4 regions of the Streptomyces sp. NPDC051907 genome follow, and region 3 is predicted to be linked to each of the others. Evidence: riboswitches for the same ligand, from Rfam matches in the RefSeq annotation. Region 3 holds a riboswitch; each other region holds the start of a gene.
What was found. A riboswitch is a leader RNA that binds a small molecule or an ion and turns the genes downstream of it on or off. The one in region 3 is predicted to bind cobalamin.
Positions count from the first base shown of each region.

Region 1 (7,260 bases), on a different contig from region 3:
GTGGCGAGGACGGCGTCCAGCTTGGCGTTCTTGTCGGGCCAGCCGTAGTACTCGTGCTTGATCTTGATGCCCGGGTGCTTCTTGGCGACCGCGTCGTCGGCGGCCTTGACCAGGTCCGGCCAGTTGTTCTGGGCGTCGACCGTCAGCCAGACCGTGATCTCCTTGGCGCCGCCGGCTTTGTCTCCGCTCTTGTCGGAATCGCCACAGGCCGCAATGCTGACCATCATGCCCGCGACGCCTATCGCCGCGATGAGCTTGCGCTTCACGCCACCCTCCTCAGGGATGCCTGCAAACCCCTGCCCACCGCGAAGACTTACGCCGATTACTGCTCGTGGGGCTGGGACCTGGCCTTAATGGTTTAGACCAGTAGTCGGGAGCTTGGCCTAGACCTTTGGGGGTGTCAAGGGTGGATAAGAAGGGCGCTCGAGTCCGTTATCGGACCGACACATGAGGGACCGGGGCGCCGTCCGGCCATCCGGAGCCCGCCGCAGGGCGTCCCGCCTGGTGGACTAGACCAACACGGGAGCGGGCGGTGTATAAGAGGAGGTACGTCGTCCCTCGTCGTACAAGCTGGAGGGGACGTCGACGACTCGCGACCGGACCGTGCCACCATGTGAGCCGCAACAGACGGAGGAGCCGGTGACGGCAGCAGCACAGGAGTCGGGGAGGCAGGCCATGGCCACGGACGGGGGCGGCACCGAGACCGAGGGCGGGCCTGGGACCCGCACCGCGCGCGTGCCCAAGTACTACCGCCTCAAGAGGCACTTGCTCGACATGACGGAGACGCTCCCGCCCGGCACGCCCGTGCCGCCGGAGCGGACGCTCGCCGCCGAGTTCGACACCTCGCGCACGACCGTGCGCCAGGCGCTCCAGGAGCTGGTCGTCGAGGGCCGGCTGGAGCGCATCCAGGGCAAGGGCACCTTCGTGGCCAAGCCCAAGGTCTCCCAGGCGCTCCAGCTCACCTCGTACACCGAGGACATGCGGGCGCAGGGCCTGGAGCCCACCTCCCAGCTGCTCGACATCGGCTACGTCACCGCCGACGACACCCTCGCCGGGCTGCTGGACATCTCCCCGGGCGGGCGCGTGCTGCGCATCGAGCGGCTCAGGCTCGCCAGCGGCGAGCCGATGGCCATCGAGACGACGCATCTGTCGGCCAAGCGCTTCCCGGCGCTGCGGCGCAGCCTGGTGAAGTACGCCTCGCTCTACACGGCCCTGGCGGAGGTCTACGACGTCCACCTCGCCGAGGCCGAGGAGACGATCGAGACCTCGCTGGCGACTCCGCGCGAGGCCGGGCTGCTCGGCACGGACGTGGGCCTGCCGATGCTGATGCTCTCGCGCCACTCGGTGGACGCGCAGGGCGAGCCGGTGGAGTGGGTGCGCTCGGTCTACCGCGGCGACCGGTACAAGTTCGTGGCCAGGCTCAAGCGGCCGCAGAGCTGACGCGCACGGAGGCCGGGCGCCCGCGACCGTGCGGCGCCCCCTCCGGCGGCCCGCCGCCCCCCGCCGCCCCCGCCACGCCTCCGCCCGCCGCCTCCGCCTGGAAGCGGCGCACGCGGTGTAGCGCGGCTCGTCTTCCTGCTCTACGGTCCCCTCGTCATCGCATGGACGGGAGGGACGACCCGGTGCGCACGCGATCCCCGGGAACCACCGCCGCCGGGACGGCCGGCGCCGCGCTCGGCTCGTACGCCGGCGGACGCCGCTTCCGCTCGCGCTTCTCCCCCGCCGCATGCCCAAAAGGCCGCGGCAGGCCGTCGGCGCGGTACGGCGGTACGTACGGGAATTGCTGGACGAGTCGGCGTAGATACGTTTTGTCGTACAGCTGCGCACCTATGAGTCAGTGCGGCCGAAACCGTCCCGCGGGGAATTCGAGCGGATACGGACGGACCAACAGGAGTCGGACCCCGCTTCCGGGTTGCGGCGCCGCTGAACTGGGCTCTCATCGAAAGTCGTTGCCGTACCGATATGCGGACAGGGGGTGCGGGACGCCGAGCCCTCGCCTAGATTTCCTGCGCATTACAGGTGATCAGCAAGGGGACGGAGTCGCCGTATGACAGCAGTGCCCGAGGCGCCAGAAGTGCCGGATGAGCCTGAAGCGCCCGAAGTGAGACAACCCGTGGTCACTCCCGTGCGCGTGATCGTCGCCCTCTGCCTCGTCGCGCCCTTTGTGGCGATGCTCTGGGTGAGCTCTTATGCCAAGGTCGATCCGAAGTTCATCGGCATTCCCTTCTTCTACTGGTATCAGATGCTCTGGGTCGTCATTTCGACCGTTCTGACGATGGTCGCGTATCAGCTCTGGCAGCGTGACCAGCGCGCCCGAAAGGCAGGTGCGTCGAAGTGAAGGACGGCGTGAACGGCGTCGCACTCGCCGTCTTCATCTTCTTCTTCCTGGCCGTCACGGTCATGGGATTCCTCGCGTCGCGCTGGCGCAGAGCCGAGAACGAGAACAGCCTCGACGAATGGGGCCTGGGCGGACGGTCGTTCGGCACCTGGGTCACCTGGTTCCTGCTCGGCGGCGACCTCTACACGGCGTACACCTTCGTCGCCGTCCCGGCGGCGATCTACGCGGCGGGCGCGGCGGGCTTCTTCGCCGTCCCGTACACGATCCTCGTCTACCCGCTGATCTTCACCTTCCTGCCGCGCCTGTGGTCGGTGTCGCACAAACACGGATACGTCACCACATCCGACTTCGTGCGCGGACGGTTCGGCTCCAAGGGGCTCTCGCTGGCCGTGGCGGTCACCGGCATCCTGGCGACGATGCCGTACATCGCGCTCCAGCTGGTCGGCATCCAGGCCGTGCTCGACGTGATGGGCGTCGGCGGCGGCGAGACCACCCACTGGTTCGTCAAGGACCTGCCGCTCCTCATCGCCTTCGGCGTGCTGGCCGCGTACACCTACTCCTCCGGGCTGCGGGCGCCGGCGCTGATCGCGTTCGTGAAGGACACGCTGATCTACATCGTCATAGCGGTGGCGATCATCTACATCCCGATCAAGCTCGGCGGCTTCGACGAGATCTTCGCCAAGGCCGGCGAGGCGTACGCGCAGATCAACCCGGCGACGGACAAGCCGAAGGGCGCGCTGGTGCCCGGGGAGATGGGCCAGTGGGGCTATGCCACGCTGGCGCTGGGCTCCGCGCTGGCGCTGTTCATGTACCCGCACTCGATCACGGCGACGCTCTCCTCGCGCAGCCGTGACGTGATCCGCCGCAACACCACGATCCTGCCGCTGTACTCGCTGATGCTGGGACTGCTGGCGCTGCTGGGCTTCATGGCGATCGCGGCGGGCGTGAAGGTGAAGAACGGGCAGCTGGCGATCCCGCAGCTGTTCGAGAACATGTTCCCGGACTGGTTCGCGGGCGTCGCGTTCGCGGCGATCGGCATCGGCGCCCTGGTGCCGGCGGCGATCATGTCGATCGCGGCAGCGAATCTGTTCACCCGGAACATCTACAAGGACTTCATCAAGCCGGACGCGACGCCGGCGCAGGAGACGAAGGTCTCCAAGCTGGTGTCGCTGCTGGTGAAGGTGGGGGCCCTGGCCTTCGTTCTGACGATGGACAAGACGGTCGCGATCAACTTCCAGCTGCTGGGCGGAATCTGGATCCTGCAGACCCTGCCGGCGCTGGTGGGCGGCCTGTTCACCCGCTGGTTCCACCGCTGGGCGCTGCTCGGGGGCTGGGCCGTGGGCATGATCTACGGCACAGCGGCCGCGTACGGAGTGGCCTCCCCGACGCAGAAGCACTTCGGCGGCTCGTCGGCGGAGATTCCGGGCATCGGCGAGATCGGCTACATCGGTCTGACGGCCTTCGTGCTGAACGTGGTGGTGACGGTAGTGCTCACCTTCGTCCTGCGGGCGCTCAAGGCGCCCGACGGCGTGGACGAGACGAGCCCGTCGGACTACACCGCGGACGCGGGCGACCCGGGCGTCCAGGTCGAGCTGCCCAAGGCGACGGCCGGCGCCGGGCACTGAGGGAACGCTCCACAAGGGGCGGGGCGGGGGCGAGTCCCCCTCCCCGCCCTTCTCCATGGCCGGCGCCGATCCCGGAGCCCGCGGCAGCCGCAGGCGGCCCCCAAGGCGCCTCCCCACGGCCTCCAGACGGCCTTCCCAAGGCTTCCAGACGGCCTTCTCGCGGCCTCCAGACGGCCTCCTCGGCCGCCTCGCAAGCCGAACTCCCACGCCCCCTAGGCGAGGACGGCTAGGGCCAAAGCCCCGAGGCCGACACAACATGTGGGGGGTGCCTCATCAACCCGCCCCCACATGTATGCTCGTGCTCGCTGTCGCCGCAGGGGAATCCGGTGCGAATCCGGAACTGTCCCGCAACGGTGTGCTGTGGTGCGCTTTGTCGTATCCGCGCCAGTCCGAAGACCTGCCGACGGTGCATCCGGCTCGACCGATCCGGGTGCCGAGACGTCCGGGCCTCGCGGTTGGGCCGGTGGACGCCGTTCGGTGTGCTCCCCTGAGCCGGGTGCGCACACCCTCCAAACGGCCTCCCCTCCCCCGCGGCCCAGAGCCGAGCGAGGGAGAGCACCACGTGACCATCGCGCCAGCCGATCCGGCTTCAGGCATCGCCGAGCAGGCAGCCGACGGGCCTGGGACCGCGCTTCTGCGGACCCTGACCGACCTGACGGCCGACCTGCCCGACACCGACCCCGGCCGGGTCGCCGCCGCCGCGCTGCGCGGTCGCAACGCCCAGTCGGACGCGGCCGAGCTGCGGAGCCTGGCCACCGACGCGGCCGCGGGGCTGATCTCCGAGGACCCTGCCTACTCCCGGCTCGCCGCCCGCCTGCTGACCCGTCACATCGCCGACGAGGCCGCGGGACAGGGCGCGGTGGCCTTCTCCGCGTCCGTCGCCGTCGGCTACCGCGAGGGCCTGATCGCCGACCGCACCGCCGCGTTCGTCGAGCTGCACGCCGACCGCCTGGACGCCCTCCTCGACCCGCAGGCCGACGACCGCTTCGGCTACTTCGGGCTGCGCACCCTCTACAGCCGCTACCTCCTGCGCCACCCGCTGACCCGTCAGGTCATCGAGACCCCACAGCACTTCATGCTGCGCGTGGCCTGCGGGCTCGCCGAGGACGAGTCGGTGCGCGCGCTGGACGAGGTCGCCGCGCTGTACGGGCTGATGAGCCGGCTCGACTACCTCCCCTCCTCGCCCACGCTCTTCAACTCCGGCACCCGCCACCCCCAGATGTCGTCCTGCTACCTGCTGGACTCCCCGCTGGACGAGCTCGACTCCATCTACGACCGGTACCACCAGGTCGCGCGCCTGTCCAAGCACGCCGGCGGCATCGGACTCTCGTACTCGCGCATCCGCGCCCGCGGCTCCCTCATCCGCGGCACCAACGGCCACTCCAACGGCATCGTGCCGTTCCTGAAGACCCTCGACGCCTCGGTCGCCGCGGTGAACCAGGGCGGCCGGCGCAAGGGCGCCGCCGCGATCTACCTGGAGACCTGGCACGCGGACATCGAGGAGTTCCTCGAGCTGCGCGACAACACCGGCGAGGACGCCCGCCGTACGCACAACCTGAACCTCGCACACTGGATCCCCGACGAGTTCATGCGCCGCGTCGAGGCCGACGCCGACTGGTCGCTGTTCTCCCCGGCCGACGCGCCGCACCTCGTCGACCTGTGGGGCGACGAGTTCGACGCCGCGTACCGCAAGGCCGAGGCCGAGGGCCTGGCGCGCAAGACCATCCCGGCGCGCGACCTGTACGGCCGGATGATGCGCACCCTCGCGCAGACCGGCAACGGCTGGATGACCTTCAAAGACGCCTCCAACCGCACCGCCAACCAGACCGCCGAGCCCGGCAAGGTCGTCCACTCCTCGAACCTGTGCACCGAGATCCTCGAGGTCACCGACGACGGCGAGACCGCCGTGTGCAACCTCGGCTCGGTCAACCTCGGGTCGTTCGTGACCGAGGGCGGCGAGCTGGACTGGGAGCGTCTCGACGAGACCGTCCGCACGGCCGTCACGTTCCTCGACCGGGTCGTGGACATCAACTTCTACCCGACCGAGCAGGCCGGGCGCTCCAACTCCCGCTGGCGGCCGGTGGGCCTGGGCGCGATGGGCCTCCAGGACGTCTTCTTCAAGCTCCGGCTGCCCTTCGACTCGCCCGAGGCGAGGGCGCTCTCCACCAAGATCGCCGAGCGGATCATGCTCGCCTCGTACGAGGCGTCCTGCGACCTCGCCGAGCGCAACGGTCCGCTGCCGGCCTGGTCCGAGACGCGCGCGGCCCGGGGCGTCCTGCACCCAGACCACTATGGCGCCGCCGTCGAGCTGAACTGGCCGGCTCGCTGGGAGGCGCTGCGCGCCCGCGTCGCCGAGGTCGGCATGCGCAACTCGCTGCTTCTGGCCATCGCGCCGACCGCGACCATCGCCTCGATCGCCGGCGTGTACGAGTGCATCGAGCCGCAGGTCTCCAACCTCTTCAAGCGCGAGACGCTCAGCGGCGAGTTCCTCCAGGTCAACGGCTACCTGGTGGAGGAGCTGAAGAACCTGGGCGTGTGGGACGCGCAGTCCCGCGAGGCGCTGCGCGAGTCCAGCGGCTCGGTACAGGGCTTCAGCTGGATCCCCGAGGACGTGCGGGCGCTGTACCGCACGGCGTGGGAGATCCCGCAGCGCGGCCTGATCGACATGGCGGCGGCCCGCACGCCGTTCCTGGACCAGTCGCAGTCGCTGAACCTGTTCCTGGAGACGCCGACCATCGGCAAGCTGTCGTCGATGTACGCGTACGCCTGGAAGCAGGGCCTGAAGACGACGTACTACCTGCGCTCCCGCCCCGCGACGCGGATCGCCCGCGCGGCCGGCGGCCCCTCGGCCGCCGTCCCCGCCCCCATCCCCCTGCAGCAGGCCGCGCCCGACGCGGACGCCGTCGCCTGCTCCCTTGAGAACCCCGAGTCCTGCGAGGCCTGCCAGTAATGAGCACCACCGACGCCGAGAAGAACCTGCTCGATCCGGGCTTCGAGCTGACCCTGCGGCCGATGCGCTACCCGGACTTCTACGAGCGCTACCGCGACGCGATCAAGAACACCTGGACCGTGGAGGAGGTCGACCTCCACTCCGACGTCGCCGACCTCGCCAAGCTCACCCCGGCCGAGCAGCACATGATCGGCCGTCTGGTCGCGTTCTTCGCGACCGGCGACTCGATCGTCTCGAACAACCTGGTGCTGACGCTCTACAAGCACATCAACTCCCCCGAGGCGCGGCTCTACTTGAGCCGTCAGCTCTTCGAGGAGGCCGTGCACGTCCAGTTCTATCTGACGCTG
Region 1 is NZ_JBFAYB010000057.1:45,283-52,542, forward strand. Features, by position in the region: gene AB0M39_RS26410 (extracellular solute-binding protein) at 1-266, opposite strand, end outside; gene AB0M39_RS26415 (GntR family transcriptional regulator) at 676-1,440, shown strand; gene AB0M39_RS26420 (DUF3311 domain-containing protein) at 2,048-2,338, shown strand; gene mctP (monocarboxylate uptake permease MctP) at 2,335-3,963, shown strand; cobalamin riboswitch at 4,239-4,383, shown strand; gene AB0M39_RS26430 (ribonucleoside-diphosphate reductase subunit alpha) at 4,526-6,913, shown strand; gene AB0M39_RS26435 (ribonucleotide-diphosphate reductase subunit beta) at 6,913-7,260, shown strand, end outside.
Region 1: another riboswitch for cobalamin. It lies ahead of AB0M39_RS26430 (ribonucleoside-diphosphate reductase subunit alpha); the one in region 3 lies ahead of AB0M39_RS24570 (energy-coupling factor ABC transporter permease).

Region 2 (7,260 bases), on a different contig from region 3:
GCCATGGACGCGCCGGTGGACCAGCCGTGGACGACGACGCGCTGTGCGCCGTAGCGCATGGCGTAGCGAATGGCCGCGTCGAGGTCGCGCCACTCGGAGTCGCCGAGGTGGCCGAGGCCGTCGGGCGACCTGGGCGCGCCGAGGTCGCCTCGGTAGCCGATGTCGAGCACGGGGAAGCGGTGGGCGTGCAGGAACGACATGACGTTCATCGGGTGTTCGCGGGTCGCGCCCAGGCCGTGCACGGCGATCACCCAGGTCTTGCGGTCGCCGGGGACGAACCAGGCGGGGAGCCCGCCCAGTTCGCCGGGGATCTCGACGTCGCTGTGCTTCAGGCGCAGCGCGGTGTACGGGTCGCCGCTGTGCACCTGCGGGGTGAGCCGTACCCGGCCGCCGGACACGAGGCTGCCGTGGCTGATGCGCTCCAGGCGGCGCACGACGGTGTCGGCGGCGTGCGGCACATGGTCGAGGACCCGGCCGACGACGGCGTGGACGTCGCCCCCGTCGAGTCCGTAGGTGCCGGGCCGCAGCGAGGCGAGGCTGCGGGTCAGGGTCACCCGCCCGGACTCGGCGGCGTGCACGGTCAGCCGGGGCTCCCCGGGCAGGGGCCGGCCGGGGACCGCTTTGAGGGCGGCGTCGCTCGCGTAGCGGCCGGCGGCGATCGCGGCCGCGCCGACCCCGATGAGAGTGGTGACGGCTGCTGCCGTCGCGGTTACCGGGCGCACCGTTCCAGTGTCGGCACGCACGCGCCCCGCGGCCAGTGGGCGATGGCCGGGGGTGTCCGCGGAACGGCCGGATAGCAGCGGGAGGGAAGGGCCGCGCGGGCCGACCCAGGCAGCCGGGGTGCGCCGCCGGCGGCGGGCATCGCGCGGGCCGGGCGGATCAGACGTTCAGCCTCGCGAGTCGCCGGCGGCGGGCAGTCGCACGGACCGTGCGGTCAGGGGGCTGACCGTCGACGAAGGACGGTCGCACAGACCGGGCGGTTCAGCCGGGGCGGGCCATCGGCAACCGACGGCCGGGCTGGCCGGGGCAGCCATCGGCAGTGGACGGTCACGCGGACGGCCGCGCATGTCTGGCGGGCCACAGGCTCTCAGCCTGGCCGAGCCACCATCGGCGGCCCGCCCGCGGCGCGGACGCGGCAGCCGGGCGTTCGCACAGACCCAGCGGTCAGCCAAGACCGGCCATCGGCGGCCGACAGCTGCGGAGCAGCCATCAACTGTGGACGGTCACGCGGGCCAGCCGGGGCAAGGCAGTCCGGCGTACGCACAGACCGGCGGGTCATCGGCGGCCGCAGGCCAGCCGTCGCCGTCCACCGCCGCGCCCCCGCCCATCCCCCCGCGTCGGCTCGCCACCCGTTCGCGGCCGAGCAGCGGAGGCTACTTCGTCGGGCCGTAGCCCCGGAGCTTCGCTCCCGCCTCGGCGAGCTGGGGCTCGGTGAGCAGCGACGGTGTGTGGCCGGGCACCGACGACGCCGTCAGCCAGAGTTCGCAGATCGCCTCCAGCTGGGCCGTGCGGTCGTACGCCTGCTGGAGGCTGTCGCCGTACGTGATCGTGCCGTGGTTCTGCAGGAGGCAGCCGGTGCGGTCGCGCAGTGCGTCGCGCATGTTCGCGGCCAGTTCCTCCGTGCCGTACAGGGCGTACGGCGCGACCCGGACCGGGCCGCCCAGGATCGCGATCATGTAGTGGATCGGCGGGAGCTCGGCGACGAGGGTGGAGACGGCGGTGGCGTGCGCCGCGTGGGTGTGGACCACGGCGCGGGCGTCCGTGCCGCGGTAGACCTCCAGGTGCAGCGGCAGCTCGCTCGTGGGGCGGAACTCGCCGAGCACCTGGTCGCCGTCGAGATCGACGGCCACGACGTCCTCGGGGGCGAGCCGGTCGTAGGGGACTCCGCTGGGGGTGACGAGGACGAGGTCGCCGACCCGCACCGAGACATTGCCCGAGGTCCCCACCACGAGACCCTCGGCCGCGGTCCTGCGCGCCGTCGCCACGAGGTCCTGCCATGCCTGCTCGATCGCGTCCTGCCGCACCTGATCGGTCATATGAACGATCCTGCCAGGCGGCCGATGGCGGAGCGCGGCCACCGTCGAGGCCAAAAGGTGATCAAGGTCTCCTCGAACTGTCATGAAAGCCGCTTCTCGCCCTCGCTCAACTCCCCCGGAGCGGAGCCGTCGACGGGCCGGCGCCTCGTCCGCGCCGCGCCGTGACCCGTGCGACTGCTGAGCCGTCGCCGCCCGGACGCGCCCCGCGCCCTCACCCGGGCACACTCCCGCCCCTTCGGCCACTGGCAAGCGGAGCCATGAATCCTCACTCCAGGACACCACCAGGTCCGCCCTAGTTCACCTTCCGTTCACTCAGGTTACGTACGTTCACCGGGCCACTGACGTCAAACGATTGCCTGGGTAAATGGAACACATCTCCTTGCTGCTCGCGATTGTGATCGTGACAGCGCTCGTGTTCGATTTCACGAACGGTTTCCACGACACCGCCAACGCGATGGCGACGACCATCTCGACCGGCGCCCTGAAGCCCAAGACCGCGGTGGCCATGTCCGCCGTGCTCAACCTCGTCGGCGCGTTCCTGTCCGTTGAGGTCGCCAAGACGATCTCCAGCGGCATCGTCACAGAAGCAGGCATCACCCCAGAAGTGATCTTCGCGGCGCTCGTCGGCGCCATCCTCTGGAATCTCCTGACCTGGCTGATCGGTCTGCCGTCCAGCTCCTCGCACGCCCTCATGGGCGGTCTGATCGGCGCCACCATCGCGTCGGTCGGCGTCAGCGGGGTCAACGGCGGCACCGTCGTCACCAAGGTCCTCATCCCCGCGATCGCGGCTCCGCTGGTCGCCGGCCTCGCCGCGTACCTCGCCTCCCGGCTGACGTACAAGATCGGCAAGAACGCCGACCCGAAGGCCACCAAGAAGGGCTACCGCGCCGGACAGATCACCTCGGCCGGCCTGGTCTCCCTCGCGCACGGCACCAACGACGCTCAGAAGACGATGGGCATCATCACGCTGGCGCTCGTCGCCGGCGGCGTGCTCTCCCCCGGCTCCAACCCGCCCATGTGGGTCATCCTCGCGGCCGGCATCGCCATCGCGCTCGGCACCTACCTCGGCGGCTGGCGCATCATCCGCACCATGGGCAAGGGCCTCACCGACCTCCAGCCGCAGCAGGGCTTCGCCGCCCAGACCAGCGCGGCCAGCGTCATCCTCGCCTCCTCCAACCTCGGCTTCTCGCTGTCGACCACGCACTCGTGCTCCGGCGCGGTCATGGGCGCCGGCCTCGGCCGCAAGGGCGGCGTGGTCCGCTGGTCCACCGCCACCCGGATGTTCGTGGCCTGGGGTCTGACCCTGCCGGCCGCCGGTCTGGTCGCCGCGGGCTCGGAGTTCGTCACCAAGCAGGGCGACTGGGGCGTCGCGGCCGTCGCGGTCTTCCTCGTCGCCTCGTGCGCCGCGATCTGGCTGGTCTCCCGCCGCCAGGTCGTCGACCACAACAACGTCAACGACGTCGAGTCCGGCGACGCCGAGCCCGCGGGCGTCGTGACCACCGCCATCGCGGCCGTCACCCCGCCCCCGGCGGGCACGCCCGCCCAGGAATCGCCCGCCCCGGAATTCAAGACCACCATCCCCGCTCCGGCCACCGAGCCGGCCCCCGCGGCCTCGGTGTAAGGACAGATCACCAATGAAAATCGACTGGGCAGCTCTCGGCTCCGTCTTCGGCGTGAGCCTCTTCGCCACCGTCGCCCTCGTGGGTCTGTTCACCCTGGGCATCGTGGGCCTGACCAAGCAGGAGGCGGCCGCCGCACAGGGCGGCTCCGCGGTCCTGGCGCGCACCGGCGCGTACGCCTGCTTCGCGCTGTGCGCGGCGGCAGTGACGTTCGGCATCTATCTGATCGTCGTCTGACGCCTTCTGATCGTGGTCTGACGCCCCGCGATCGCCTTTCCGATCGTGGGGCTGACGCCCCGCGATCGCCCCTCGCACCACCGGCCGGGCCGGGCGCCCTTCGGGTGTCCGGCCCGGCTTTTCTGGCCGCCGGCGCCTGCCGGGACATACGGGCGCCGGTTTTCCGCGCCCGGCGCTCAACCGCCCGCGTGTGTGCCCCAACACACTCCCTCATCGCAGGTCAAAGGCAGGTTGACGGGTGTTCGCGCACCGTGGTGGACTGCCGAGGCCAGCTACGGCGGCAGAAGAGGAAGCCGGTGCGAATCCGGCGCGGTCCCGCCACTGTGACCGGGGAGTCCATCCCCGGGAGCCAGGAACTCTCGCCGCCCGACACGTCGAACCAGGGCGCGGACACCCTGAGTGAGGACAAATTTCTCCATGAAGGTCGTTCGCGGCGAGACGCCGGCCTGAACCCATGCGTGCCGACCGTGAATTCGTGTACGGCGCCGCCGCCGGGCTCGTCGGCGACCTGCTGCTCGGCGATCCCCGCCGGGGGCATCCGGTCGCCGCTTTCGGGCGGGCCGCCGGCGCCGTCGAGCGTGTCCTGTGGCGTGACCACCGCGGCTGGGGCGTGCTGCACACCGCCCTGTGCGCCGGGGGCGCCGCGGGCGGCGCCCTCCTCGTCTCCCGAGCTCTGCGCGGCCGCGGCGCCGCCTCCGTCGCGCTGACCGCCGCCGCCACCTGGGCCGTCGTCGGGGGCACGTCCCTCGGCCGCGAGGCGCGGGCCGTCGGCGGCGCGCTCGCCGCCGGGGACCTCCAGGCCGCGCGGGAGCGGCTCCCCCATCTGTGCGGGCGCGACCCGCAGGCCCTGGACGAGCAGCAGATCGCGCGCGCCGTCGTGGAGTCCGTCGCCGAGAACACCTCCGACGCCGTGGTCGGCGCGCTGGTGTGGGGCGCGCTCGCGGGCGTGCCCGGCCTGGTGGGGTTCCGGGCGGTCAACACCCTGGACGCGATGGTCGGGCACAAGTCGCCGCGCTACCGGCGGTTCGGCTGGGCCTCGGCGCGCCTCGACGACGTGGCCGGCTGGCCCGGCGCCCGGCTCACCGCGGGGCTCGCGGTCCTCGCGGGCGGGGACGCGCGCGGGGCCGTACGGGCGTGGCGGGCCGACGCCGACAAGCACCCGAGCCCCAACGCGGGCCCCGTGGAGGCCGCGTTCGCGGGGGCGCTGGGCGTGCGGCTGGGCGGCGCCCTCTCGTACGGCGGACGCGTCGAGAACCGGCCCGTCCTCAACGGCCGGGGCCGCCCGGTCGAGTTCGGCGACATCGAACGCGCGGTGCGCCTCTCGCGCCGCGTCGGCTGGCTGACGCTGGCGGCCTGCGCGGCGGGCCGCGTGGCGGCGCACGCGCTCGGGAAGACCCGAGGCGGCGCGGAAAGTCCATCGGCACGGGCGAAGGGGCGGGCATGAGCAGGCGCAGGGGCGGCGGCCTGCTGGTCGCCGGAACGACGTCCGACGCGGGCAAGAGCGTCGTCACGGCGGGCATCTGCCGTTGGCTGTCACGCCAGGGAGTGAAGGTCGCGCCCTTCAAGGGCCAGAACATGTCGCTCAACTCCTTCGTCACCCGCGAGGGCGCGGAGATCGGGCGGGCGCAGGCCATGCAGGCGCAGGCCGCGCGCGTGGAGCCGAGCGCGCTGATGAACCCCGTGCTGCTCAAGCCCGGCAGCGACCGCTCCAGCCAGGTCGTGCTGATGGGCAAGCCGGTCGGCGAGCTCAGCGCACGCGGCTACCACGGCGGCAGGCAGCAGGCGCTGCTGGGCACCGTCGTGGAGTGCCTGGAGGAGCTGCGGGGCACATATGAAGCCGTGATCTGCGAGGGGGCGGGCAGTCCGGCCGAGATCAATCTGCGGCGTACGGACATCGTGAACATGGGCATCGCACGGGCCGCGCGCTTCCCGGTCGTCGTGGTCGGGGACATCGACCGCGGCGGGGTCTTCGCGCAGTTCTTCGGCACGACGGCGCTGCTCGGCCCCGAGGACCAGGACCTGGTCGCCGGCTATCTGGTCAACAAGTTCCGGGGCGATGTGACGCTGCTGGAGCCGGGTCTCGACATGCTCCAGCAGCTCACCGGGCGGCCGACGCTCGGCGTGCTGCCCTATGCGCACGGACTCGGCATCGACGAGGAGGACGGGCTGCGCGTGTCCCTGCGGGGCGCGGTCCGCGAGTCGGTCGTCGCGCCGCCCGTCGGCGAGGACGTGCTGCGGGTCGCCGTGTGCGCGGTGCCCCTGATGTCCAACTTCACCGACGTGGACGCGCTGGCCGCGGAGCCGGGCGTGGTGGTGCGGTTCGTCGACCGCCCCGAGGAGCTGGCCGACGCGGACCTCGTCGTCCTGCCCGGCACGCGCGGGACCGTGAAGGCGCTGGCGTGGCTGCGCGAGCGCGGGCTCGCGGACGCGATCGTGCGGCGCGCCGCCGAGGGCCGGCCGGTGCTGGGCGTCTGCGGCGGCTACCAGGCGCTGGGCCGACACATCGTCGACGACGTCGAGTCGAAGGCAGGGGCCGTGGACGGTCTCGGCGTGCTGCCCGTACGCGTCCGGTTCGCGGCCGAGAAGACCCTGGCGCGGCCGGTCGGCAAGGCGCTCGGCGAGCGGGTGGAGGGGTACGAGATCCACCATGGCGTCGCCGAGGTCCTGGGCGGCGAGGCGTTCCTCTCCGACGACGACGGACGGAGTCTGGACGGCTGCAGGGTCGGCGCCGTCTGGGGCACCCACTGGCACGGCTCGCTGGAGAGCGACGGCTTCCGCCGGGCGTTCCTGCGGGAGGTCGCGGCGGCGGCCGGCCGGCGCTTCGTGCCCGCCCCCGACACCTCGTTCGGCGCCCTGCGCGAGGAGCAGCTGGACCGCCTCGGCGACCTGATCGAGGAGCACGCCGACACGGACGCGCTGCTGCGGCTGATCGAGAACGGCCCGCCGCAGGGTCTGCCGTTCGTGCCGCCGGGGGCGCCGTGAGCGCCGCCGGCCGCGGTACCCCCGCGTGGGCGGGGAGCACACAGTCCGTACGGCCGGGCGCCTCGCTGTGCCCGGACCGTCCCCGCCAGAGCGGGGCCGCCGCCGTCGACATCGCTCCACACGACCTCGCACCGCACGACTCCACACCGCACGACATCGCACCGCACGACATCGCTCCACACGACCTCGCACTGCACGACCTCGCCGACGTGCTCGTTCACAGCACTTCCCTCGAAAGGGGTACCCGTTAATGGCCTCGGCTCCCTACCCGTTCACCGCCGTCGTCGGCATGGACGACATGCGGCTGAGCCTGCTGCTCAACGCCGTCTCGCCTGCCATCGGCGGGGTGCTCGTCCGCGGCGAGAAGGGCACGGCGAAGTCCACGA
Region 2 is NZ_JBFAYB010000025.1:14,737-21,996, reverse strand. Features, by position in the region: gene AB0M39_RS16100 (alpha/beta fold hydrolase) at 1-722, opposite strand, end outside; gene AB0M39_RS16095 (class II aldolase/adducin family protein) at 1,374-2,036, opposite strand; gene AB0M39_RS16090 (inorganic phosphate transporter) at 2,401-3,657, shown strand; gene AB0M39_RS16085 (hypothetical protein) at 3,671-3,892, shown strand; cobalamin riboswitch at 4,139-4,271, shown strand; gene AB0M39_RS16080 (cobalamin biosynthesis protein) at 4,347-5,336, shown strand; gene AB0M39_RS16075 (cobyric acid synthase) at 5,333-6,874, shown strand; gene AB0M39_RS16070 (putative cobaltochelatase) at 7,125-7,260, shown strand, end outside.
Region 2: another riboswitch for cobalamin. It lies ahead of AB0M39_RS16080 (cobalamin biosynthesis protein); the one in region 3 lies ahead of AB0M39_RS24570 (energy-coupling factor ABC transporter permease).

Region 3 (7,260 bases):
TGCGGCTGCGGACCGCCGAGAGCCCGGGGGAGCGGGAGGGCGCGGAGCGCCGGCTGGCGGAGGCCGTGGCCGAGTCGGCCCAGTACCCGGCCGAGGCGCTGAGCACGGCGCGGATGCTGCTGGCCCAGCACTACGGACGCACGGGCCGCACCGCGTCCGCGCGCGGCCAGCTGCGCTCCATGGAAGCCGAGCTGACCGCGTCGACGCCCGCGCTCTTCCGCGGCATCGTGGCCGGCACGCACGGCTGGCTGGACTGTCTCGACGGGGAGTACGAACGTGCCCTCGGCCATGTCGAGGAGGCCGTGGAGCAGCTGGACAGCGTGGCGTACGTGGTCGCGCCGCATCTGATCGCCGATCAGTTCCTCTGCGCCGCCTGGGCGTCGGCGCGCCGTGGGTCGCCGCGGGACGGCGCACGGCTGCTCGGAGCGTACGACGCGAGCAGCCGGACGCCGGGCGGACTCGGCTTCCGGCCCTTCCTCGACGATCAGGAGACCAGAGGGCACGCCGAGTCGGCGGTACGGGAGGGGCTGGACGACCGGGCGGAGTACGACCGCGCCTATGCGGAGGGCGGCCGGCTGGAGCTGCGGGAGGCCGCCGCCCTGATCCGACGGCCCCGGCCCGCGACATAGGGCGAGCGCCGGGGCCGACGGCAGAAGCGAGGACAGCGGGTCGAGACCGTGGGCCGATCTTGTGAGCGGGCCCGCTCCGCGTTGCCCGACGGCGCCCGAGGCCGCAGGATCCACCCCATGGACAAGACGACAGTCGTCAACCTCAAAGGCCACCGCGACGACCCCGAGTACGCGGACGTCGTCTACGTGGGACGCGCCATGCACCGCGGCGGCTGGCACCTGGACGCCTCGCCGCTGGCCTGCCCCTACCGCCCGGGACGGGACGGCACCCGTGAGGAGGTCGTCGAGCAGTACCGCGTGTACCTCCTGGCCCGGCCCGAGCTCCTGGCACACCTTCCTGAGCTGCGCGGCCGTCGGCTCGGATGCTGGTGCGCACCGGAGCGCTGCCATGCGGAGGTCATCGCCGAACTGGCGGACGACGGCGTTGGCTGACCGCCGCCCGGCAGGGTCGCCGCCCACCCGGGGGAGAGCGTTCTAGGCGGTGCGCGCCTGCGCGTCGGCCAGCCGCTCGCGCGCCTCGGCGAGGTCCTCGGGGGTCGGGGCGTCGTCCTGGGTCAGGGCGCGGCGCCAGTGGCCGCAGAAGTGGACGGCCCGCCGCTCCAGGCCGCGCGCGTCCAGGAGATGCCTGCGCAGCTCGCGCACCGCGCCGGCCTCGCCGCCGAGCCAGGCGGCCCCCGCGCCCGCCGGGAGTAGGGCCGCGCGCACGGCCTCGACGAGCAGCTCGCCGTGCCCGGCGCCCGCCGCGTCCCGATGCAGCCAGTGCACCGTAGCCTCGTTACGGGCGCCGAAGGACGGGCCGAAGCGCTGCTCGTCGGCCGCCTCCGGGATCTCGATGTACGCCACCGCCCGCGCGCCCTCGGGCAGCGCCTCCAGCAGCGCGCCGATCGCCGGCAGCGCCGACTCGTCCCCGGCGAGCAGCAGCCAGTCCGCGGCGTCGAGGGCGAACGGCTCGGCAAAGTACGCCGAAGGCCCGTACATGCCGAGCGTGTCCCCCGGCCGCGCCGCCGCGGCCCAGCGCGTCGCCGGGCCGCCCTTGTCGTGGAGGACGAAGTCGACGTCGATCTCGGTCTGCTCGGGACGGTGGGCGCGGACGGTGTAGCTGCGCGTCCAAGGGCGTTCGTCCTCGGGGATCGCCTGGAACGCCGTGTACCACCGCATCACATCGGCCTCGGTCGCGTCGCCCGGCGCCGGGAGACGCGGGGCGCTCTGCCCGGGGCGCGGGAAGTACAGCTTCACCTGCTGGGCGGGCCCGTCCAGAGCGAAGCCCGCGAGGTCCGGGCCGCCGAAGGAGACGCGAGCCATGTGCGGGGTGAGCCGGGCGACCCCGGTGACCTGGACGAACCTGACGGGCAGCCGCGGATCGGACGGAGTGGACGGAGTGGAGGGGGCGGGCGAGGGCATCGGCGCTCCTGACGCGGGGTCTGAGGGGGCTGAGGGGTACGAGCCCCACCGTCGCGCCGCCCGCCGACACGCCGCCGACGCGCCGCCTACACGGGGGCCGTCGGACCCGCCCCCGCCCCGCGTCTCTCAGCCCTCGCGTACCGCCGACGCCCAGCGCGCCAGATCCTGCGGAGTGCGCGGACCCGGCTCGCCCTCGCCCAGCAGCCCATGCGCCCGCAGCACCTGAGCCGCGGCCGCTCCCCACGGCCTGCGCAGCCGCGCCGCGTCCAGCAGCGCCTGGTCCGCGAGCAGCTCGGCGACCGGGCCGGTGCGCAGCCCGTCCGGGGAGAGCACCGCCGCGTCGTCCGCCCAGCGCAGCGCGAGGTCCACGTCGTGGGTCGCCATGACCACCGTCGTACCGGACTCCCGCAGCCGGCCCAGCACCTCCAGCAGCCGCTCCTGGCCGTGCGGATCGAGGCCCGCGGTCGGCTCGTCGAGGATCAGCACGCGCGGCCGCATCGCCACCGCGCCCGCGATGGCCGCGCGCTTGCGCTGTCCGTACGAGAGCAGATGCGTCGGCCGGTCGTACAGAGCCGTGATGTCCAGGGCCTGGAGCGCCTCGTCCACCCGGGCCCGGACCTCGTCCTCGGCCAGCCCCAGGTTCATCGGGCCGAAGGAGACGTCCTGGCCGACCGAGGCGGCGAACAGCTGGTCGTCGGGGTCCTGGACGACCAGCTGAACGGTCGTACGGAGCCGGGTCAGCCCGGCCCTGTTGTAGACGACGGGCTCGCCGTTCAGCCGCAGCACGCCCTCCGCGCACTGCAGCCCGCCGCTCAGGAGCCGCAGCAGCGTGGTCTTGCCGCTGCCGTTGCGGCCGAGCAGCGCGGTCGAACGGCCCGCGGCCAGGCCGAAGTCGACGCCGCTGAGCACGGTCGGACCGTCCTGGTAGGCGTACGCCGCCCCGACGAGCTCCACAACGGGCGAGGCGTTCATAGGGCGTACCTTTCGACGACGAGAGTGGCGGCGACGATGCCGCAGAGCAGCGCGGCGGACCCGGCGAGGAACGGCCGTGAGACGGCTGCCGGGGGCAGCAGCACCCGCAGCGATCCGTCGTAGCCGCGCCCGGCCAGCCCCGCCTGCATCCGCCCCGCGCGGTCGAAGGCCTGGACGAACGCCGTCGAGGCCAGCCCCGCGAGGGAACGCCAGGCAGCCGCCCGGGTCGTGTGCCCGAGACGGGCGGCCTGCGCCTGGCGGATGCGGGCGACGGAGTCGAGCAGCAGAAAGCTGATCCGGTACATCACCAGCGCCACGTCGACCACCGCGGGCGGCACGCCGACCCGCACCAGCCGCGGCAGCACGTCGGAGACGGGCGTCGTGAACGCGAAGAGCAGCACGCCCAACGAGGCGGCCGAGGTCCGCAGCAGCAGACGCACGGCGTGCGCCGGCCCGTCGGGCGCGAGCGCGACCAGGCCGTCGGGGCCGCCCACCGCGAACAGCAGCGGAACGGCCCCGGTGACGCAGAAGCCCAGCGGGATGCGGAAAGCGCGCCACAGCTGCCTGGGCGCGACCCGGGCGGGGCCGAGCAGCACGGCGAGCGTGGCGACGGCGACGAAGACGGCCCCCGGCCAGGGCGGCAGACAGACCGCGGCGACGGTCAGCCCGAGGCCGAGGACGGCCTTCTCCACGGGATGGCGGCGGCGCCAGCGACTGCTGTGCGCCGCCGCGTCGATCGGCAGCACCGGCGACTAGACGCGGTCGCCCTGCGGGGCCCCGTCCGCGGGGCGAGCGGAGTCACTCGCCTCCGCCGCCGTACGGTCGGCCTTCGATGCGTCCGCGTCCGCGCCCGGCGCCGCCGCGACGAGCGCCTGCCCCTGACGACGGCCCTTGCGCAGACCGAAGTAGTAGGCGAGCACGCCCGCGCCGAGCGCCGCCTGGAGGGCGAACAGCGCCGACTCGATCTCGCCCGACGGCGGCTCGTACAGCGGCGAGAACCACGGCTCGTAGTCCGGCGCCAGTTCGGTGATCGCCGTCTCCGCCTGCGCGTCCGCGCCGGCGAACGGCTCCTCCTTGTCGTCGCCGAGACCCAGCACCAGAGGCAGGACGGCCAGCGCCGCCACGATCGCGAGCAGCAGAGTGTTGATCTTCGCGTTACGGCTCATCAGACCGCGGCCTCCTGCTTCTTGTCCTGACCCTGGAGCAGCACGCCGAGCCGGGTCAGCTCGCCCTTGCTCGACTGCACCAGCAGCCGCATCACCAGCACGGTCAGCAGGCCCTCGCTCACGGCCAGCGGAATCTGGGTGACGGCGAAGATCCCGCCGAACTTGGCGAGCGCGCCCGCGAAGCCGCTGCCCGGGTCGGGGAACGCCAGCGCCAGCTGGACGCTGGTGACGCAGTACGTCGACAGGTCGGCGACGAACGCTCCGAAGAACACGCTCACCATCAGCGGCAGATCGAACTTCCGCAGCAGCCGGTAGACCGCGTATCCCGCCCAGGGCCCGACGATCGCCATCGAGAAGGCGTTGGCGCCCAGGGTGGTGAGTCCGCCGTGAGCCAGCAGCAGCGACTGGAACAGCAGGGTGATCGTGCCCAGGACCGCCATGATCGGCGGTCTGAACAGGATCGCGCCCAGCCCCGTCCCGGTCGGGTGGGAGCAGCTGCCCGTCACCGACGGGATCTTCAGCGCGGACAGGACGAAGGTGAAGGCGCCGGACGCTCCCAGCAGCAGGGTGGACTCGGGGTTGGCCTTGACCTCCCGGGTGAGCGCACGGACTCCGTGTACGACAAAGGGGGCGGCTGCGGCGCCCCAGGCGGCCGCGTGCAAAGGGGGCAGATACCCCTCGGCTATATGCATGGTCGGGAGACCCTCTCCAGCACCTCGTGGATGGACAACGCGCCTCGGCCGGTCTCCTGGCTGACGGGTCATGATGCCCGGACTCCGCCTTCCCGGGCGCCACGGTCTCCCGCGGCGTCCCAGTGGCTCCCCGTGAGGGGGGTGGAGCCGGACTTCCCGATCACAGTGGCGAGGGCCGCACCGGTACCGCACCGGTTTCCCGTACACCAAGGCGGTGTGACAGTAGTGCTCCCACCAGCGGAATCACAAGCCGCGCACGGATGCACAAGCGCCGCACCCGCCTCCTGGGGCCTCACGTCTTGCGGTAGCCGTACGCCTCCGAGGCCGCCGCTTCCACCGCGTCCAGGCCGCCTCCGGCCGACGCGGTCACCACCGCCGCCACCGCTCCCTCCACGAACGGAGCGTCCACCAGCCGTGCGCCGTCCGGGAGTTCGTCGCCCTCGGCGAGGAGCGCCTTGACCGTCAGCACGGCGCTGCCCAGATCGACGAGGACCGCCACGCCCGCGCCCCGGTCGACCTCCCGAGCCGCCTGGACGATCAGATCTGAGCTGGTGCCGAGCCCGCCGTCGGGCGTGCCGCCCGCGGCGGCGACGGGCGCGATCGCTCCGCCGCCGGCGAGTCCCCGGGCCAGGTCGGCGACGGACTGGGCGACCTGCCCGCTGTGCGAGACCAGGACGATCCCGACGAGCGCCGGCTCCGGTCCCGTCGTCCCCGTACCCGGCTGCGGCTGCGGCGCCGTGCTCATACGACCGCCTCCGCCAGCGTCGCGATCAACAGCGCCGAGGACGTCGCGCCGGGGTCCTGGTGCCCGATGCTGCGCTCGCCCAGGTAGCTGGCCCTGCCCTTGCGCGCCTGCAACGGCACGGTCGCCAGCGCCCCGCTCTCGGCGGCCTCGCGGGCCGCCGCGAACGAGTCCGTGCCCTCGCCGAGGGCCTCGACCGCCGGCTCCAGCGCGTCCAGCATCGTCTTGTCGCCTGCCTTCGCCCCGCCGAGCTGCGCCACGGCCGCCACGCCCGCGCGCAGCGCCTCGGCCAGCTGCCCGGGCGTCACCTCGGCGTCGTCGCCGAGCGCCTTGCCGGTGCGCCGCAGCAGCGTTCCGTACAGCGGGCCGGACGCCCCGCCCACGGTCGAGATCAACTGGCGTCCCGCCAGCGTCAGCACGGCGCCCGGGGTGGCCGGCGACTCCTTCTCCAGAACAGCCGTCACCGCCGCGAAGCCGCGTTGGAGATTGCTGCCGTGGTCGGCGTCGCCGATCGCCGAGTCCAGCTCGGTGAGACGGTCCGCCTCCCGGTCCACGGCGGCCGCGGCCCCGGTCAGCCAGCGGCGGAAGAATTCGGCGTCCAGCACATGAACTCCTAGGCAGTCAGCGGTCCCCGGCCCCTTCAGCGACCCCAGCGAAGCGCCGCGGTCTGCACCGGGGCGTCCCACAGCCGCAGCAGCTCCTCGTCGACCTGGCAGAGCGTCACCGAGCAGCCGGCCATGTCGAGCGAGGTCACATAGTTCCCGACGAGGGTACGGGCCACCGGCACGCCGCGCTCGGCGAGCACCCGCTGCACCTCCGCGTTGTACCCGTACAGCTCCAGCAGCGGGGTGGCCCCCATTCCGTTGACGAGCGCGATCACCGGACCGGTCGGGGCGAGGTCGTCCAAGACGGCGTGCACCGCGAAGTCGGCGATCTCCCGGGAGGTCATCATGGCGCGCCGCTCCCGGCCCGGCTCGCCGTGGATGCCGATGCCCAACTCCAGCTCCCCGGGCGGGAGGTCGAAGGTCGGGCTGCCCTTCGCGGGCGTGGTGCAGGCGCTCAGCGCGACGCCGAAGCTGCGGGAACTCGCGTTCACCTGCCGGGCGACGGCCTCGACCCGCTCCAGCGGGGCGCCCGCCTCGGCGGCCGCTCCCGCGATCTTCTCGACGAACAGGGTCGCTCCGGTGCCCCGGCGCCCCGCCGTGAACGTGCTGTCGGTGACCGCCACGTCGTCGTCGACCACGACCCGGGCGAGCCGGACCCCTTCGTCCTCGGCGAGCTCGGCGGCCATCTCGAAGTTGAGGACGTCGCCGGTGTAGTTCTTGACGATGAAGAGCACCCCCTCGCCGCTGTCCACGGCGGCGGCCGCCCGCGCCATCTGGTCGGGCACGGGGGAGGTGAAGACCTCTCCGGGGCAGGCGGCGTCGAGCATGCCGGGCCCGACGAACCCGCCGTGCAGCGGCTCATGCCCCGACCCGCCTCCGGAGACCAGCCCGACCTTCTGGGCGACGGGTGCGTCCCGCCGTACGATCACCCGGTTCTCCACGTCCACGGCCAGCTCGGGGTGCGCGGCGGCCATTCCGCGCAGCGCGTCCGCGACGACGGTCTCCGGCACGTTGACAAGCATCCTCATGGGTATCTCCCGGTGAGATCGACTA
Region 3 is NZ_JBFAYB010000051.1:7,398-14,657, forward strand. Features, by position in the region: gene AB0M39_RS24540 (BTAD domain-containing putative transcriptional regulator) at 1-629, shown strand, start outside; gene AB0M39_RS24545 (DUF4326 domain-containing protein) at 747-1,061, shown strand; gene AB0M39_RS24550 (siderophore-interacting protein) at 1,104-2,030, opposite strand; gene AB0M39_RS24555 (ATP-binding cassette domain-containing protein) at 2,157-3,002, opposite strand; gene cbiQ (cobalt ECF transporter T component CbiQ) at 2,999-3,748, opposite strand; gene AB0M39_RS24565 (energy-coupling factor ABC transporter substrate-binding protein) at 3,755-4,168, opposite strand; gene AB0M39_RS24570 (energy-coupling factor ABC transporter permease) at 4,168-4,860, opposite strand; cobalamin riboswitch at 4,889-5,086, opposite strand; gene AB0M39_RS24575 (PTS fructose transporter subunit IIA) at 5,153-5,605, opposite strand; gene dhaL (dihydroxyacetone kinase subunit DhaL) at 5,602-6,207, opposite strand; gene dhaK (dihydroxyacetone kinase subunit DhaK) at 6,243-7,235, opposite strand.

Region 4 (7,260 bases), on a different contig from region 3:
CTCCGGACGGCGAACTCCAGGCACGGGCCGGCGTCCCTCGACTCCAGGAGCAGGCCATGGCCCGTACCCGTACTCCCCTTCGCACCGCGCTCGTCGCCCCCGTGGCGCTCGGAGCCCTCGTCCTGACGACGTCGCCGGCGTCGGCGACCGCCACACCCGCGCAGATAGCCACCTCGAAGACGAACGGCGTCGCCTACCTCAAGTCCCTCCAGGCCGCGGACGGCTCCTACGCCGGCTCGGGCCTGTCGAACGAGTGGGCGTTCAGCGCCTTCGCCGCGGCCGGCACGGCCGCAGCGGACGTGACGCCCGGCGGGGACGCCTCCAAGAACGCCCGGAAGATCTATAGATCGCACCTGTCGGCGCCGGGCTGGCCGTCCGGCTCGCCTGTCGTCACGGACTACGAGCGCGCCACGCTCAACGCCTACGCGGCCGGCCTCGACCCGGCCAGGATCTCGGCCGGCCGCAACCTGATCGCCGACGTCTACGGCTACTGGCAGAGCGCCGAGGCGGGCTACTTCGGATCCTCGGCGAACTACAACGGCACCGTCTTCGCGGCCCTCGCGCTCGGCGGGGCGAAGACGCAGGCGGGCGCCCAGCGGGTGCCCCAGGCTCTGCTCGCCAAGGTGGTCACACGCATCCGCGCCAACCAGCACAACGACGGCGGCTGGAACTTCGGCAAGGCCGAGGGCAACCCGTCCCAGCTCGCCGCGGCGAGCGACATCGACATGACCGGCGCCTCCATGGCCGCCCTGTGCGTGTCCGGGGTGCCCGCGAGCGACCCCGACATCGTCCAGGCCAAGGCCTCCTCAAGAGCAAGCTGGTCGTCGGGTCGGGCGCCTTCAACGCCATGTTCGGGCCGAACACCAACTCCAACGGATGGGCTGTCTCCGGGCTGAACGCGTGTGGGATCAACCCCCAGACGGGCGACTTCCTCACCGCCGCCGGCAAGACGCCGCTCGACTTCCTCATCGCCCAGCAGTTCAAGCCGGGCGGCGGGTTCAAGTACCTGCCGAGCGACACCGTGCCCAACGCCTACGCGTCCATCGACGGCCTGCGCGCGGTGGCGGGCGGCGGCTTCACCGCCGCCCCGCCGACTCCTCTCGCCGCGGGCGAGACGAAGTGGGTCGCCCAGAGCGGCTTCACCGCGGGGACCGCCGCCAAGCTGGCGCTGACCGTCGACGACGGATCCGGTGCCCTCAAGGTCTGCTCGGTGTCCTTCACGCCGACGGGCGCCACGACCACCCTGGGCGACGTCCTGACGGCGGCGACCGGCGCCGCGACCCCGTCCGGGTGCGTCACGAGCGTGACTCCGTCCTCCGGCACGGGCGTCGTCACGGCCGTCAACGGCACGGCGAACAGCGGCGGTTCGACGTGGAAGGCCAGCGTCGACGGCTCCGTTCCCACCGCGGCCGACCGCGCCAGGGTGATCAACGTGGGCGACACGATCGCCCTGACGTACGGCAGCTGACCGGCCGGCGGCCGTGGGTCCGCGGAGGCGCTCCTTCGCGGACCCACGGCCGTGCGCGTGGCCCGACGGGTCAGAACGTCGTCCAGGTGAACGCCACCTGGTCGCCGGCCTTCAGCTTGAACTGGCAGCCGCCGACGGGCGTCGGAGTGCCGTTGACGGATATGTTCCAGTAGGCGACGCCGCCGCCGCTGACGTCCTTGATGGTGTCGACCGAGAAGTCGTCGAACGAGGCGTACCAGGCGCCGTCCCAGGTGAAGTGTCTCTTGCGGGCCGCGTCGTCGAGGGCCGCGGTCGGCGTCGGCGCCTTCGAGGGGTTGGCCCCGCCGTTCGTGCCGTCGCACTTGTGCGTGCCGCCGGCGGCCGTGGTGACGTCGTGGCCCTTCGTCTTGATCCTGCCCTTGAACAGCAGACCGTCGGGCCCTTGGACGCTGAGGGTCACCTTGATCGGCGCGTTGGAGCGGGGCGCGGTCTTCGCGTGGGCGACCGCCGGTGCGGTGGTGGACAGGAGGCCGGCCGCCGCGGTGGCGACGACGGAGCGAACGAGGAGCTGGCGCATGAGTGCCTTCCTGGAGAGGTCCCGCCGACGACTCCCTCCCTCCCGTCTGCGCCGTGCTCCGGCCGGCTCCCCGGGGAGGGAGGCGGGCAGGGGCCGGCGCACCGGGACTCCGGGCTTCGCGCTGCGGACCATGACAGTGGGAAGCGATGCCGCGCGCACACCGGGTGCTCCGACTCGCGGCGCTTCGCGGCGCCGCACACGGTTGCAGGTCAGCGCCGGATTCCCACCGGCTTCCCCCAGCTGTGCATGCAATTCGGTTGTGTGCTCGGGTACTTGGCCGAAGCAGAGGCATCGTAGGGTGCGGCAGCGGCGCCTGGCCACAGATTCCCCCGAGGTCCTGACGAATTCCTTCACAGCCGGCCGTGAGCGGACCGCAACAGGCATGTCGAGCGCGGTCAGGCGTCGGCCAGTCTCCGGGCCTCGCCGGGTGCGACCGCGGTGCCCAGTTGCTCGGAGTGCAGGACGTGGGCCAGCACCTCCACGCCTCGGACCACGCGCGGCCCCGGACGGTTGAAGTAGGCCGGCCCGTCGAGCACCCAGACCTCTCCGCTTCGTACGGCCGGAAGCTCCTCCCAGCCCGGCAGACGGGTCAGCAGCTCCCGCTCCTGGAGCGTCCGCTCCGGACTGAAGCCGCACGGCAGGACGAGCAGGACGTCGGGCCGGGCCGCGACGACGTCCTCCCACTTCATCGGCTTGGTGTGCTCGCCCGGCGCGGCCAGCAGCGGCTGTCCGCCGGCGCAGGAGATCTGCTCGGGGACCCAGTGGCCGGCGGGCCAGAGCGGATCCAGCCACTCGATGGCCGCCACCCGGGGCTGCGCGAGTCCCGCCGTGCGGTCGCGAACCGCAGCCAGCCGGGCCGTCAGCTCCGCGCGGCGCCGCAGGGCGACGCGCTCCACGTCCAGCAGCCGCCCCACGCGCGTCAGGCAGTCGAGCACGTCGTCCAGGGTCCTCGGCTCCAGGCTGAGCACCCGTGTCCGCCCATGAAGGACGCGTACGGCCTGGGAGACCCCCGCGTACGACACGGCGCACACATCGCACAGGTCCTGGGTGAGGACCACGTCGGGCGCGAGGGAGGCCAGCGCCTCGGTGTCGAGCGCGTAGAGCGACGAGCCCGAGTGCCTGGCGCCGCCCACCGCGTCGGAGATCTCACGGCTGCTCAGCGTGTCCGACGAGAACTCCGCGGAGGTGACGACCGGCACGCCCGCGACGGCTTGTGGCGGCCAGTCGCACTCGTGGGTCCGGCCCACGAGCTGCCCCGCCAGCCCGAGCTCGGCGACGATGTCCGTGGCGGCCGGGAGCAGCGAGACGATGCGCATGCACCGACCCTATGCCCGTCCCGGTCGAGTGGCGGGGGTGGACTTACTAGGACGTCCAACTATATCGTCGTGAACCAAGCCCGCGGTGCAGGGAAGCCGGTGTGAATCCGGCGCGGTCCCGCCACTGTGACCGGGGAGTGCGTTCTCCGCCAGACAAGGCCACTGACAGAGCACCTCTGTCGGGAAGGCCGGAGAGCATGCGCTGATCCGGGAGTCAGGATACCGGCCGTGGGGTGTTCCGTGTTGTCCACGAGGATGGAGCAGACACGCATGGCACCGGTCCGTACCCATGGCCCTGGTGATCCGGCGAAGCACGCCCACGTCATGAACGTCGCGCACGTCATGTCCCGGCTGTAGCTCTTCGACGGCTTCCCGCCTTCGCGTCCCACGGCTCGCCCTCCACGGCGCACCCGACCGGTGCCGTCGTGCGGCCCGCCGTGCCATCCCCGGATCTCCCCTGACGAGAGCAGGCTTCCATGGTCCGCGAACTGACACATTTCATCGGCGGCAAGCACACCGCCGGCGCCTCGGGGCTCTTCTCCGACGTGTACGACCCCAACACCGGCTCGGTCCAGGCCCACGTGCCGCTGGCCGGCCGGGACGAGACCCGCGCCGCGATCGCCGACGCCGCCGGCGCCCAGCCGGAGTGGGCCGGGTGGAACCCGCAGCGCCGCGCCCGCGTCCTGCTCCGGTTCCTCCAGCTCGTCGAGGGCGAGCGCGACGAGCTGGCGCGAATGCTCTCCGCCGAGCACGGCAAGACGGTCGCCGACGCGCACGGCGACCTCCAACGCGGGCTGGAGGTCGTCGAGTTCGCCGCCGGCATTCCGCACCTGCTCAAGGGGGAGTTCACCGACAACGCCGGCACCGGCATCGATGTGCACTCGCTGCGCGGCCCGCTCGGCGTGGTCGCGGGGATCACCCCGTTCAACTTCCCGGCGATGATCCCGCTGTGGAAGATGGCGCCCGCGCTGGCCTGCGGGAACGCCTTCGTCCTCAAGCCGTCCGAGCGCGCCCCCTCGGTGCCGCTGCGGCTCGCCGAGCTGTTCCTGGAGGCCGGGCTGCCCCCCGGCGTGCTGAACGTCGTCAACGGCGCCAAGGAGTCCGTCGACGTCCTGCTGGAGGACCCCCGGATCCAAGCCGTCGGATTCGTGGGATCCACCCCGATCGCGGCGCACATCTACGCCACCGCCGCCGCGCACGGCAAGCGCGCGCAGTGCTTCGGCGGCGCCAAGAACCACATGATCGTCATGCCGGACGCCGACCTCGACCAGGCCGTGGACGCGCTCGTCGGCGCCGGGTACGGCTCGGCCGGCGAGCGCTGCATGGCGATCTCCGTCGCCGTGCCCGTGGGAGAGGAGACCGCCGACGCGCTCGTCGCCAAGCTCAAGGAACGCGTCGGCACACTCCGTATCGGACGCTCCGACGACCCGGACGCGGACTTCGGCCCGCTCGTCAGCCGTGACGCCCTCGACCGCGTCCGCCGCTATGTGGACATCGGCGTAGGCGAAGGCGCCGAACTCGTCGTCGACGGCCGCGGCTTCGCGCTCCCCGGCCACGAGAACGGCTTCTTCGCCGGCGCCTCGCTCTTCGACCGGGTGTCGCCCGCCATGCGGATCTACCGCGAGGAGATCTTCGGACCCGTGCTCTCGGTCGTCCGCGCCGCCGACTACGAGGAGGCCCTGCGCCTGCCGAGCGAGCACCCGTACGGCAACGGGGTCGCGATCTTCACCCGGGACGGCGACACCGCCCGCGACTTCACCCGCCGGGTGAACACCGGCATGGTCGGCGTCAACGTGCCCATCCCGGTCCCCGTCGCCTACCACACCTTCGGCGGCTGGAAGCGCTCCGGCTTCGGCGACCTCAACCAGCACGGCCCCGACGCCATCCGCTTCTACACCCGCACCAAGACCGTGACCTCCCGCTGGCCCTCCGGGGTCAAGGAAGGCGCGAGCTTCACCATCCCGACGATGGGCTGAGCGCGATGACCACGACCACCCTCACCAAGGACCAGCTCGCCCTCGCCGAGGTCACCCTCGACTTCGCCGAGGAGCACCTGGCCCCGAACGCGCTGTCCTGGGACCAGGACAAGCACTTCCCCGTCGACGTCCTGCGCCGCGCCGCGGACTTCGGCCTCGGCGGCGTCTACGTACACGAGGAGCACGGCGGCTCCGGCCTCACCCGCGCCGACGGCGTGCTGATCTTCGAGGTCCTCGCCAGCGGCTGCCCCTCCATCGCAGGCTATCTGTCCATCCACAACATGGTCGCCTGGATGATCGACCGCTACGGCGACGACGCCCAGCGCGCCAGATGGCTGCCCGCCCTGTGCACCGCCGAGGCGCTGGGCAGCTACTGCCTGACCGAGCCCGGAGCAGGCTCGGACGCCGCAGGACTGCGGACCCGCGCCGAACGGGACGGGGACGCCTATGTGCTCACCGGCGTGAAGCAGTTCATCTCCGGCGCGGGCGCCTCCGACGTCTACATCGTGATGGCCCGCACCGGCGAGGACGGCCCCGGCGGCATCTCCGCCTTCGTCGTCGAACGCGACGACCCCGGCCTCTCCTTCGGCCCGAACGAGAAGAAGATGGGCTGGAACGCCCAGCCCACCCGCCAGGTCCTCCTCGACGGCGTACGAGTCCCCGCCGACCGCAGGCTCGGCGCCGAGGGCGAGGGCTTCCGCATCGCCATGAACGGCCTCAACGGCGGCCGGCTCGGCATCGCCGCCTGCTCCCTGGGCGGCGCCCAGAGCGCCCTGGACCGCAGCCTCGCCTACCTCGCGGACCGCGAGGCGTTCGGCGCCCGGCTCCTCGACGCCCAGGCGCTCCAGTTCCAGCTCGCCGACATGGCGACCGAGCTCGCCGCGGCCCGCGCGCTGGTCCGCCAGGCCGCCGAGGCCCTGGACCGAGGCGACCCGGGCGCGCCCCAGCTGTGCGCGATGGCCAAGCGCTTCGCCACCGACACCGGCTACTCCGTCGCCGACCGCGCCCTCCAACTCCACGGCGGCTACGGCTATCTGAGCGAGTACGGCATCGAGAAGATCGTCCGCGACCTGCGGGTCCACCAGATCCTGGAAGGAACCAACGAGATCATGCGCGTCATCGTGGCCCGAGGACTCACGGAGGCCGTCCGATGACGGCCTCCGGCGACGACCCCGTACTGCTGCGCACCGAGGGGCGCGCCGCCTACCTCACCCTCAACCGGCCGGGGGCCCTCAACGCCCTCACCCACGACATGGTGCGCACGATCGCCCGCGCCCTCGACGCCTGGGAGAGCGACCCCGCGGTCGAGACGGTGGTGCTCGCCGGCGCCGGCGAGCGGGGACTGTGCGCCGGCGGCGACATCCGGGCCATCCACGCGGACGCCCGAGCGGGCACGACGGCGTCCGCCGACTTCTGGCGCGACGAGTACCGCCTCAACGCCCGCATCGCCCGCTACGGCAAGCCCTATGTCGCCGTCATGGACGGCATCGTCATGGGCGGCGGCGTCGGGGTCTCCGCCCACGGCGCCGTGCGGATCGTGACCGAGCGATCCCGGATCGCCATGCCCGAGACCGGCATCGGGTTCGTCCCCGACGTCGGCGGCACCTATCTGCTGGGGCTCGCCCCGGGACAGCTGGGTACCCATCTGGCGCTCACCGGCACGCCCGTCGGCGCGGCGGACGCCCTGCTGTGCGGCCTGGCCGACCACTGCGTGCCCGCGGACGCCCTGCCCGCCCTGCTCGCCGACCTCGCCGACCACCCCGTGCACGACGTGCTCGCCCGCCACGTCGGGCAGGCCCCGCCCGGCGAGCTCGAGACCCAACGCGAGTGGATCGACCACTGCTACGCGGCGGACACCGTCGAGGAGATCGTCCAGCGACTGTCCTCGCACGGCGACGCGGCAGCGAAGGAGACCGCGCAGACGCTGCTGACGAAGTCCCCGAC
Region 4 is NZ_JBFAYB010000007.1:136,921-144,180, forward strand. Features, by position in the region: partial or broken gene AB0M39_RS07290 (hypothetical protein) at 57-1,468, shown strand; gene AB0M39_RS07295 (DUF4430 domain-containing protein) at 1,539-2,024, opposite strand; cobalamin riboswitch at 2,166-2,303, opposite strand; gene AB0M39_RS07300 (cobalamin-binding protein) at 2,420-3,340, opposite strand; cobalamin riboswitch at 3,407-3,586, shown strand; gene AB0M39_RS07305 (CoA-acylating methylmalonate-semialdehyde dehydrogenase) at 3,817-5,316, shown strand; gene AB0M39_RS07310 (acyl-CoA dehydrogenase family protein) at 5,322-6,470, shown strand; gene AB0M39_RS07315 (enoyl-CoA hydratase/isomerase family protein) at 6,467-7,260, shown strand, end outside.
Region 4: another riboswitch for cobalamin. It lies ahead of AB0M39_RS07295 (DUF4430 domain-containing protein); the one in region 3 lies ahead of AB0M39_RS24570 (energy-coupling factor ABC transporter permease).